DNA from 4 places in the Thalassospira lucentensis genome. Region 1 is predicted to be linked to each of the others. Evidence: riboswitches for the same ligand, from Rfam matches in the RefSeq annotation. Region 1 holds a riboswitch; each other region holds the start of a gene.
What was found. A riboswitch is a leader RNA that binds a small molecule or an ion and turns the genes downstream of it on or off. The one in region 1 is predicted to bind cobalamin.
Positions count from the first base shown of each region.

Region 2: linked by a shared signal. The riboswitch ahead of R1T41_RS14150 (CbtB domain-containing protein) and the one ahead of R1T41_RS12775 (ribonucleoside-diphosphate reductase subunit alpha) in region 1 are both predicted to bind cobalamin.
Region 3: linked by a shared signal. The riboswitch ahead of cobU (bifunctional adenosylcobinamide kinase/adenosylcobinamide-phosphate guanylyltransferase) and the one ahead of R1T41_RS12775 (ribonucleoside-diphosphate reductase subunit alpha) in region 1 are both predicted to bind cobalamin.
Region 4: linked by a shared signal. The riboswitch ahead of R1T41_RS11640 (ABC transporter substrate-binding protein) and the one ahead of R1T41_RS12775 (ribonucleoside-diphosphate reductase subunit alpha) in region 1 are both predicted to bind cobalamin.

Region 1 is NZ_CP136684.1:2,636,431-2,638,627, reverse strand. Features, by position in the region: gene R1T41_RS12780 (TIGR00730 family Rossman fold protein) at 1-550, shown strand, start outside; cobalamin riboswitch at 671-889, shown strand; gene R1T41_RS12775 (ribonucleoside-diphosphate reductase subunit alpha) at 997-2,197, shown strand, end outside.
Region 2 is NZ_CP136684.1:2,929,401-2,931,597, reverse strand. Features, by position in the region: gene R1T41_RS14160 (hypothetical protein) at 1-2, opposite strand, end outside; gene R1T41_RS14155 (CbtA family protein) at 81-779, opposite strand; gene R1T41_RS14150 (CbtB domain-containing protein) at 783-956, opposite strand; cobalamin riboswitch at 988-1,204, opposite strand; gene R1T41_RS14145 (ArsR/SmtB family transcription factor) at 1,297-1,758, opposite strand; gene R1T41_RS14140 (hypothetical protein) at 1,892-2,155, shown strand.
Region 3 is NZ_CP136684.1:1,672,171-1,674,367, forward strand. Features, by position in the region: gene R1T41_RS08320 (hypothetical protein) at 1-508, opposite strand, end outside; gene R1T41_RS08325 (hypothetical protein) at 568-774, opposite strand; cobalamin riboswitch at 834-1,045, shown strand; gene cobU (bifunctional adenosylcobinamide kinase/adenosylcobinamide-phosphate guanylyltransferase) at 1,105-1,644, shown strand; gene cobW (cobalamin biosynthesis protein CobW) at 1,677-2,197, shown strand, end outside.
Region 4 is NZ_CP136684.1:2,397,227-2,399,423, reverse strand. Features, by position in the region: gene R1T41_RS11640 (ABC transporter substrate-binding protein) at 1-841, opposite strand, end outside; cobalamin riboswitch at 1,052-1,249, opposite strand; gene R1T41_RS11635 (AraC family transcriptional regulator) at 1,318-2,197, opposite strand, start outside.

The DNA of each region.
Region 1 (2,197 bases):
CGCTTCGAACGGCAAAAACCCCCAGCACATGGAAAACGCGATTGCATTTGGCAAAATGATGGCCGAACGCGGTATTGCGCTGGTTTATGGCGGCGGGCGCATCGGCCTCATGGGGGCGGTTGCCGACGCGGTGATGAAAAACGGCGGCAAGGTCATCGGCATCATCCCCGCTCATCTTGACGATATCGAAGTCGGTCATAAGGGCCTGACCGAACTGATCGTCTGCAAATCGATGTATGAGCGCAAGGTCGAGATGTTCAAGCGTTCGGACGCCTTTGTCACGCTTGCTGGCGGCCTTGGCAGCCTTGACGAAGCGTTCGAGGCACTGACCCTTCGCCAGCTTGGCATACATGACAAGCCGCTGGTATTCCTCAATGCGCTGGGATACTGGGACAAATGCCTTGATATGATTGATGGCATCATCGAGGACGGCTTTGCACGTGAGAGCAACCGCAACTTGTTTACGGTTGCCGAAACCCTTGATCAGGTTTTCGAACAGCTTGAAGCCGAACCCGCCCCGAAATTCGACCCGCGCGAAAAGCTTCTGTGATCTTTTGAATGTCCTTGGCCAGCGTTACAACCCGGTCTGGCCAAGGATTCATTCTTGATCGGGCATTCCTCCCGACCCTGTCAACAAAACATATATGTTGACGCCAAGCGCCAATTACCCCCAACATATAGACATCATGGTCCTTCGAGACTTCTCGAAGGCTAAGAGGGAATACGGTGCGCCGCAGATTTCTGCGGCAATGCCGGAGCTGCCCCCGCAACTGTAAGCGGTGAGCTGGCATCCACAAATGGTCACTGAAGCGATTTTGCGCTTCGGGAAGGCCGGATGACAGCGCCATAACCGCAAGCCAGGAGACCTGCCGTGGTTGATGTTTTACGTTCTCGGGCGGGGTGCCCCGGTGGAACGCTTGCGACCCGGCAGTTTTTTTGCCACAGATTTCAGCATGCGTCCGCTTGGCCTTTGCCCCCAACTATTTGGGGTTAAAGATGTCTCTTACTCTCGAAGCGGAGCGCCATAACGCTTCCGATACTGTCGTTTCCCAATCTGCCTCCAAACAGGCAAATGCCTCATCGGGCGGCCATCAGGTCATCCGACGCAACGGATCCGTGACCGACTTCAACCCGGCAAAAATCAAGAATGCCCTGACAAAAGCGTTTCTGGCGGCCGAAGGCGAAACCGCATCCGGATCACACCGGGTTCATGACATTGTCGATGCCATGACAGAACAGGTTACATCGGTACTTCTGCGCCGTGCGGTCCCCGGCCATACACTTCAGATCGAAGATATTCAGGATCAGGTTGAACTGGCTCTGATGCGCAGCGAGCATCACAAGGTCGCACGCGCCTATGTTCTGTATCGTGAAGACCGCGCGCGCGAACGCGCCAAACTTGATTCCCGCAAGAAAAAGAAGAAAACCGACCAACCCAAGCTAAATGTCAAACAGGCCGATGGCACAATTGTTCCGCTCGACTTTGACCGTTTGGCAACTGTGATCGACGAGGCATGCAGCAACCTTGACGGTGTTTCCCCCGATCCGGTTTTCGAAGAGACCAAACGCAATCTGTATGACGGAGTTTCAACCGCGGAACTGGCCCTAGCCCCGATCATGGCGGCACGTACCTTTGTCGAACGCGAACCGAATTACGCCTTTGTCAGTGCACGGCTGTTGCTAGATAAGTTGCGGTTCGAGGCACTCAGTTTCATCACCGGCCGCCCGGATCAGGCAACACAGGCCGAGATGAAGGATCGTTACGCGACTTATTTCCCCGTCGCCCTCAAGGCCGGGATTAAAGCCGACCTGATCGACCCGGAACTGGCAAGGTTCGATCTGAAAAAAATCAGTGCCGCAATCAAACCGGAACGCGACCTGAATTTCCAGTATCTGGGATTGCAGACACTTTATGACCGCTATTTCCTGCATATCAAGGGCACCCGTTTCGAATTGCCGCAGGCCTTTTTCATGCGGGTTGCGATGGGCCTTGCGATCCGCGAAGTCGACCGCGAAGCCAAGGCGATCGAATTTTACAATCAGCTTTCAAGCTTTGTGTTCATGGCCTCGACCCCGACATTGTTTAATTCCGGCACGCTGCGACCGCAATTGTCATCCTGCTTCCTGACCACCGTGCCCGACGACCTTGACGGCATTTTCAAGTCGGTGAAGGACAACGCGTTGCTGGCGAAATATT
Region 2 (2,197 bases), 290 kb from region 1:
ATTTTATTCCTCGTGAAAACCCTGAAAATAAATCGGGCGCGCCCCTGGCACGCCCGAAAAGGATCGTACTTTGACCGCGATCAGGCGGTCTGCGCCTGTGCGGCCCGTTGTCCTTCGCGTTGCCAGAAATATCCGGCAAACAGGCCAACCAGCACCCAGGCAGCAAGACCGACACCAAATGCACGGGCAGCAAAAAGCGCCCCGATTTCAGTCGGTACCGGTCCGGTAAAGGTATCAGGCTCCGGCGCGCCGATGACGTGGGGGGCAAGCAGCAGAACTGCGGCAATCCCCCATGAAACCCAATTGCGACCAAATGCAATCAGCCAGACGGCAATTGCCGCCGTCCCGACGGTGGCAAACCACCAGACTTGCCGTGCATAAACGTCTGCGGCTGCAACACCGGGTACTTCAGGTGCAAGGGTAAAGCCCGGTGCAAAATGAACGATAAAGAACCCGGCAATGCCCCAGATAATACCCTGACGACCAGCGACCTCGTGACCGCGGCTTTCAGCCAGCGCCATGGCCGCAACCAGAATAAGCGCATATCCGGTATAGACCAGCATGGTGAACAGGACGCTTAACCCGTCGCGGACATGATCAATGCCGCCGACATCCTGATGTGCACTAACCGCAGCACCACCGAAATGAACCAGCTCGCCGGTTTCATAAAGCTCCGCATGCAACAGAACCGGTTGCACAAAATAAAGCTGAAGCAGGGCCGCAATAAGACCTGCTGCAGCACCAGCGAACAATGCGCTGGTGAAAATGCGTGACATCATGGCTCAGTGACACGGAAAGCCGGTTGCATGGCGCACATCATGTGCCGCATCGTGCAACAATTCAGCCTGAACATGGCCGGTCACAAAGATGATCGCGAGGCCAAAAACGGCACAAACGATGATCGGCAGAAGAACCGATTTTTTTGAAGCGGCAAATGCCGCGGTCTGCGTGGTCATAAACTTCTCCTATGCTGTCACACCCGACAGTCGGTTCGGGTCCATGCCTGGCAGGTCTCCTGGCTTGCGGGTCATCATGCGTCGCCGACCTTCCCTGCTTTCGCAAGTGGCGTGATGGCGGGCACTTTCCGCATACAGTCGCGGGGGCGGCTTTGGCTTTGACCGCCCAAAATAAACGGTCTTCCAAATTCCCTCTTCGTTTACCTGCCCCGAGCAGACAGGTAAAAACCAAGCAGTTCGTTTATGACGGTAATTCCCCGCAAGCGCAATGTGAAAACCGGACGCGACGCGGGTTCATTCGTCGAATGTGGCAATTTCACGACAACGCAAAAGACGTATTTCAGTCGTGGGTCACATGGGCAAAGACATCACGAACAACACGGGAAATATGTTCGTCATCAATCTGATAGAAGATATGACGCCCGTTTCGTTCCGATGCCAAAATGCGCTGATCGCGCAACTGACGCAGGTGATGGCTGGTCAGGGATTGCGACATGCCCGATGCCTCGGCCAGTTCGCCGACGGTTTGCGGTTTTTCCATGCAACGCAGAACAAGCTGCAGCCGCCCGGCATCCCCCAGAAGCGCAAAGATTTTTGCCGCCGCCTCGATATCGGGCAGCGACAGGTTATGCCCGGTCGCACGCGACGCATCACGCGTTACGGCTTCGCCCTGTTCGGTGGAAAGGCCAAGACGTGCGGCGGTATCGCATTCCTGACAGTCGTTGCCGTTTTCAGCCCCGGCGATCACGGGACGCGCCGAGGCAATTTCGACCTTGCGGGATTTGGTTTTGCTTTGTGACATCCCCCTATTTTCCATGCCCAGCTTCACTTGGCAAGGGGACTTGATGTTTGCGCGCATGGAACTCCGCCCCGCAGGGAACGTTACAGGTATGACCCACCATCGAAAGTGCCAACCAGAGCAAGGAGACGCACCGATGCAAGAGCAAACAGCACTCGACATTTTCAATCTGCGCCAGTCCCGTGACAGTTGGGAACGGAATGTGGCCGGTTACTGCGCGAAAAACGACATGCAGGTCGGAAATCTGCCCAAAGAGATTACCGGCCCATATAACGAGATGAACGAGGCATGGGAAAAGCTTAAGGCCGAAGGTGATGCGGCAAGCAATACCACTGCAGAGCAGTTCCACAAGGCAACCGCAAAGCTTGAAAAGGCGTGGAACGACATGACGGGCAAGTAAGCCCGGGATTTTATGCCTTGTGGTTAAAATGCCCCAAAATCG
Region 3 (2,197 bases), 960 kb from region 1:
CCATATCGGCAGTGACATCGTATCTGCCACAGATTGATGCGACGTCTTCGAGATAGGCTTCGTAGTAGGGAATAGGGCGGCTGCGCGATTTGCCGCGAAGCTCGTTGATTTCACTGAAATCGGACGCGAATTCCGGTGCCTCTATCACCTGAATAATCGTGTCGTCGATGATGGCCGCTGGTTTGCCCTTGTATTTCTTGCCACAGGCTGAAAGCATTTTGCTGGCGGTTGGGATGGATATCCCCGGCTGACCCAGAAGCTGTGACATTTGATCCTCGTCGAAATCGTCATTTTCGAACAGTTCCACGAGTTTGGTCAGGTCACGGACCAGAAGCGAAAGCGCATTTACGCGAATGCCACGCGCATGCGACCAGATAATGGTCGCGACAACACCACAGGTCGGACGGCTGGCATAAATGTTTCGAACATCACGACGCGCCAATGATATTTCACCATTCACGGCATGATGTTGCAGGAATTCGGGAAAGGATTGATCGTTATAGTTCAATCTATCAAGCAGCCCGCGCCACATGTCTTCGCGTGATACGGTTTGCCAGGTTGTTGATTTCAGCTTCCGAATTCGTTGAATTTGTTCATGAATTGCCATTTGATCAGCAAATTTCCAATTAACCCCAAGAGTTGGCCCGAAACCTTTTGCAGTTCCGGCATCCGGACTTTGTTTGTTTTGTAATGTCCGGCGATCACGCTGGCGGCTTTTGGCAGCTCTGATTCCAACGTGATAAAATTATGTTCTCCTAAAGAATAACCGCTCACAAGCAGTCAATTCTTACAAATACTGACCTTATGGCTAGGTCGGAGTTTGGGCTTTGGTCATAGGGGTAAAGCTGCTAGGTTCGGCGCTGCCGTTTGGTGATGGGAAACCGGTGTGATGCCGGTGCTGCCCCCGCAACTGTAACGGGTTGGGTGACCCGGGTGATGTGATGTCACCAGCCACCGGTAACGTTGATGCGTAGCCAACATGCCGGGAAGGCGGATTGCTTTCATGCCCGCAGCCAGGAAACCAGCCATCGGTATCCCTGTTCGCAAGGATATGGGGTGACGCAATCGGGCCTCGGTGGGAGGTCAAAGCGAAGGAAAACGGGTATGACCCAGAATATGGCTGAAAACAGCCAGCTTGCCGGGATCCATCTGATCCTTGGCGGTGCCAGATCGGGCAAAAGCCGGTTTGCCGAAAACCGGATCAACCATGCAGGCGGCGGTATTTATATCGCGACCGGTCGTGCGTGGGACGACGAAATGGCAAACCGTATCGAACTTCACAAATCATCGCGCGGCGAGATGTGGCAAACGATCGAGGAACCGCTTGATCTTTGCACGGTCCTGTCTGCCTGCAGTAGTGATGGCAGCAAACCGGTATTGGTCGATTGCCTGACGCTTTGGCTGACCAATCTGATGCTGGAAGATCGCGATATCGAGGCCGAATTTGACCGATTATGCGACATCCTTCCCGGGCTGGACATTCCGGTTCTTCTGGTGTCGAACGAGGTCGGCTTCGGGATTGTGCCGGAAAATACCATGGCGCGCAGCTTTCGGGATCACGCAGGACGATTGCATCAGCGAATTGCCGAACTTGCCGATCAGGTGACGCTTGTGGTTGCCGGCATTCCGATGGCAGTTAAATAGAACAGAATTTATGGATTTAAGGACAATTGAACATGGCACAGCTTGGAAAAATCCCGGCAACAGTGATCACCGGTTTTCTTGGTGCAGGCAAAACCACGATGATCCGCAATATGCTGGAAAATGCCGGGGGTAAGCGGATTGCGCTGATCATCAACGAGTTTGGTGATCTGGGTGTCGACCGCGAGGTTATTAATGGATGTGGCATATCGGGTTGTGCCGAGGATGATGTTGTCGAACTGGCAAACGGGTGCATCTGCTGCACGGTGGCCGATGATTTCCTGCCAACCATCAAGGGCCTGATTGATCGTGATACACCGCCAGATCATATCGTGATCGAAACATCCGGGCTGGCATTGCCAAAACCGTTGGTCAAGGCGTTTAACTGGCCGGAAATCCGGTCGCGCGTCACGGTGGATGGTGTTGTTGCCGTTCTGGATGGGGCGGCGTTGCGTGACGGGCTGTTTGCCCATGATCATCACGCGGTTCAGGCGCAGCGCGAAGCGGACGACAATCTGGATCACGAAAGCCCGCTTGAGGAGCTGTTTGAAGAACA
Region 4 (2,197 bases), 240 kb from region 1:
CCATTTTGCCAATCGCAATGATATCGGGATTGGTTCGTGCGATGGTTTCCCACCCGACTGTGGGCCATTCATCGTCACTGTCGATAACATTGTCGACACCAAGGATCGACATGACATAGGCCGGCGCACCTTTCTGACCGGCAACAAACGGATCAACATCGATTTCAGCACTGGAGAACCAGAACAGGGCCGAAATGCCCTTGCCGTTGACGGCGGCGACTTTTTCACGTGCGGCTTTTTCGCGGGCTTTGAAATCGGCAATCAGTTCGGCGCCACGTTCCTCGACATCGAAGATTTTCGAAAGGTCATCTATCCCCTGATAGATCTGATCCATCGAAAAGGCATCGATTCGGGTTCCGTCGCCGCCCGTGGTGTTGTCCTTGCCCATGCAATCAGCCGGTGCGGTATAGACCGGGATTGAAAGTTCGGCAAACTGGTCAATCGTTCCGACCTTGCCATTCGGGCCGATATGCCATTGGAACTGGGTTGTGACCAAATCGGGTTTCTGGCCGACCACACTTTCAAAGCTGGGATCGTTATCTGCCAGACGCGGAATGGTGGCGTTAACGTCGCGAAACTGTTCCTGTACCGGCCCAAGCCATACGGCCGTTCCAACCACCCTGTCGGCCAGCCCCAGAAGATAAAGCAGTTCGGTGCTGCTTTGGCCCAGCGATACGACACGGTTCGGGGCCTGATCAAAGGTCAGAGTCCGACCACAATTTTCCAGTGTAAGCGGATATTCCGTCGCAGATGCGTATTGCGCGAAAGAAGCCAGCCCTGCAGCAAACACCCCGACTGCAAGAACCCGTTTGTTAAGTTCGATCACTTTGCGTCCTTTCATGGATATACCGATCCGGAATTTCATTCCCGATCAGGCATATCAAACCAATAAATGTTATGTTATAACATAACATCAAAGTTACTATGGTCAAGAGACTGGCAAAGGTGCTGAAAAATGGCGGGAAATGTCAGAACCCGAAAGCAGGCATAACGCATTGCAACCTGCGTGAGACGGTGACATGTACCGACATCCTCCGGGGCACCCCGCCCGGTCCGTCGTCGTCATGTCAGCAGGTCTCCTGGCTCGCGGGTCGCTGTGCTTTTCTGCCTTCCCGGGAAATATCCCAGTGGCTTTCAGAAGAAAAACACTCACCGCCTACAGTTGCGGGGGCAGCTTCGGTTAACCGTCCAGACGAACGGCTTCGAATTCCCTTTATCCTTGTCGGATACTGACATCAATTGATGTCACATAGTCACACAGACCCGTCAAGAGAATTGCAAACCGGTCGCAATCATCAAGGGTCAGGACCTGGTTTCCTAATAGGCGTTCGCTGCCGCCGTACCATCCCCGCCCAGTCGTCCAAGGATGGCCGATACATCACGCATGGGCGGTGCGCCAAACATGCGGGCATATTCGCGACTGAACTGTGATGCGCTTTCATATCCGACTTCATAGGCCGCGGTCGCCGCATCCTTCATTTCCGTCAGCATCATCTGGCGCGCCATCGTCAGGCGAAGGCGTTTCTGATACTGAAGCGGGCTCATGGATGTTACCTGCTTGAAATGATGATGGAAGGAGGACGGGCTCATATTTGCCTGTGCAGCAAGATCATCGACCCGCAGTGGTGCTGCAAAATCGTCCTTCATCAGACGGATGATCTTGGAAATGCGCTGCATGTTGCTGCCGCCCATTCCGATTTGTGCAATCCGGGCCCCCTGAAGGCCGCGCAACAGGCGATAATGCACTTCGCGCAGAAGCATCGGCGCCATCACCGAAATATCGTCTTTCTGATCGCACAGGCTCAACAGGCGCATCACGGCGTCCAGCAAGGTATCGCTGGCATCATCGACATGAAGCCCGCAATCGCTTTCGGATGCGGATCCGATCTGAAGATCGATCTGGGTTACAAGGTCACTTAGCATCTGGCCGTCAAGTTCAATCGACAAACTGCGATACGGAAGGGCTGCACTGGCATTTGTCACACACCCGACAATGGGCAGGTCAACCGACGCCACCAGATACTTTCCGGGCGCGTAACTGAAAACCGCCTCGCCCAGAGTGACCTCTTTAGCACCTGACGCGATAATACAAAGGCATGGCTTATAGATTGTCGGGACTTTCATCGATGGCCCGGTCGCGCGATACAGGTGCATCGCACTCACCGGCGTCTGGGCAACGCCTTCTCCTTCGCAGTAT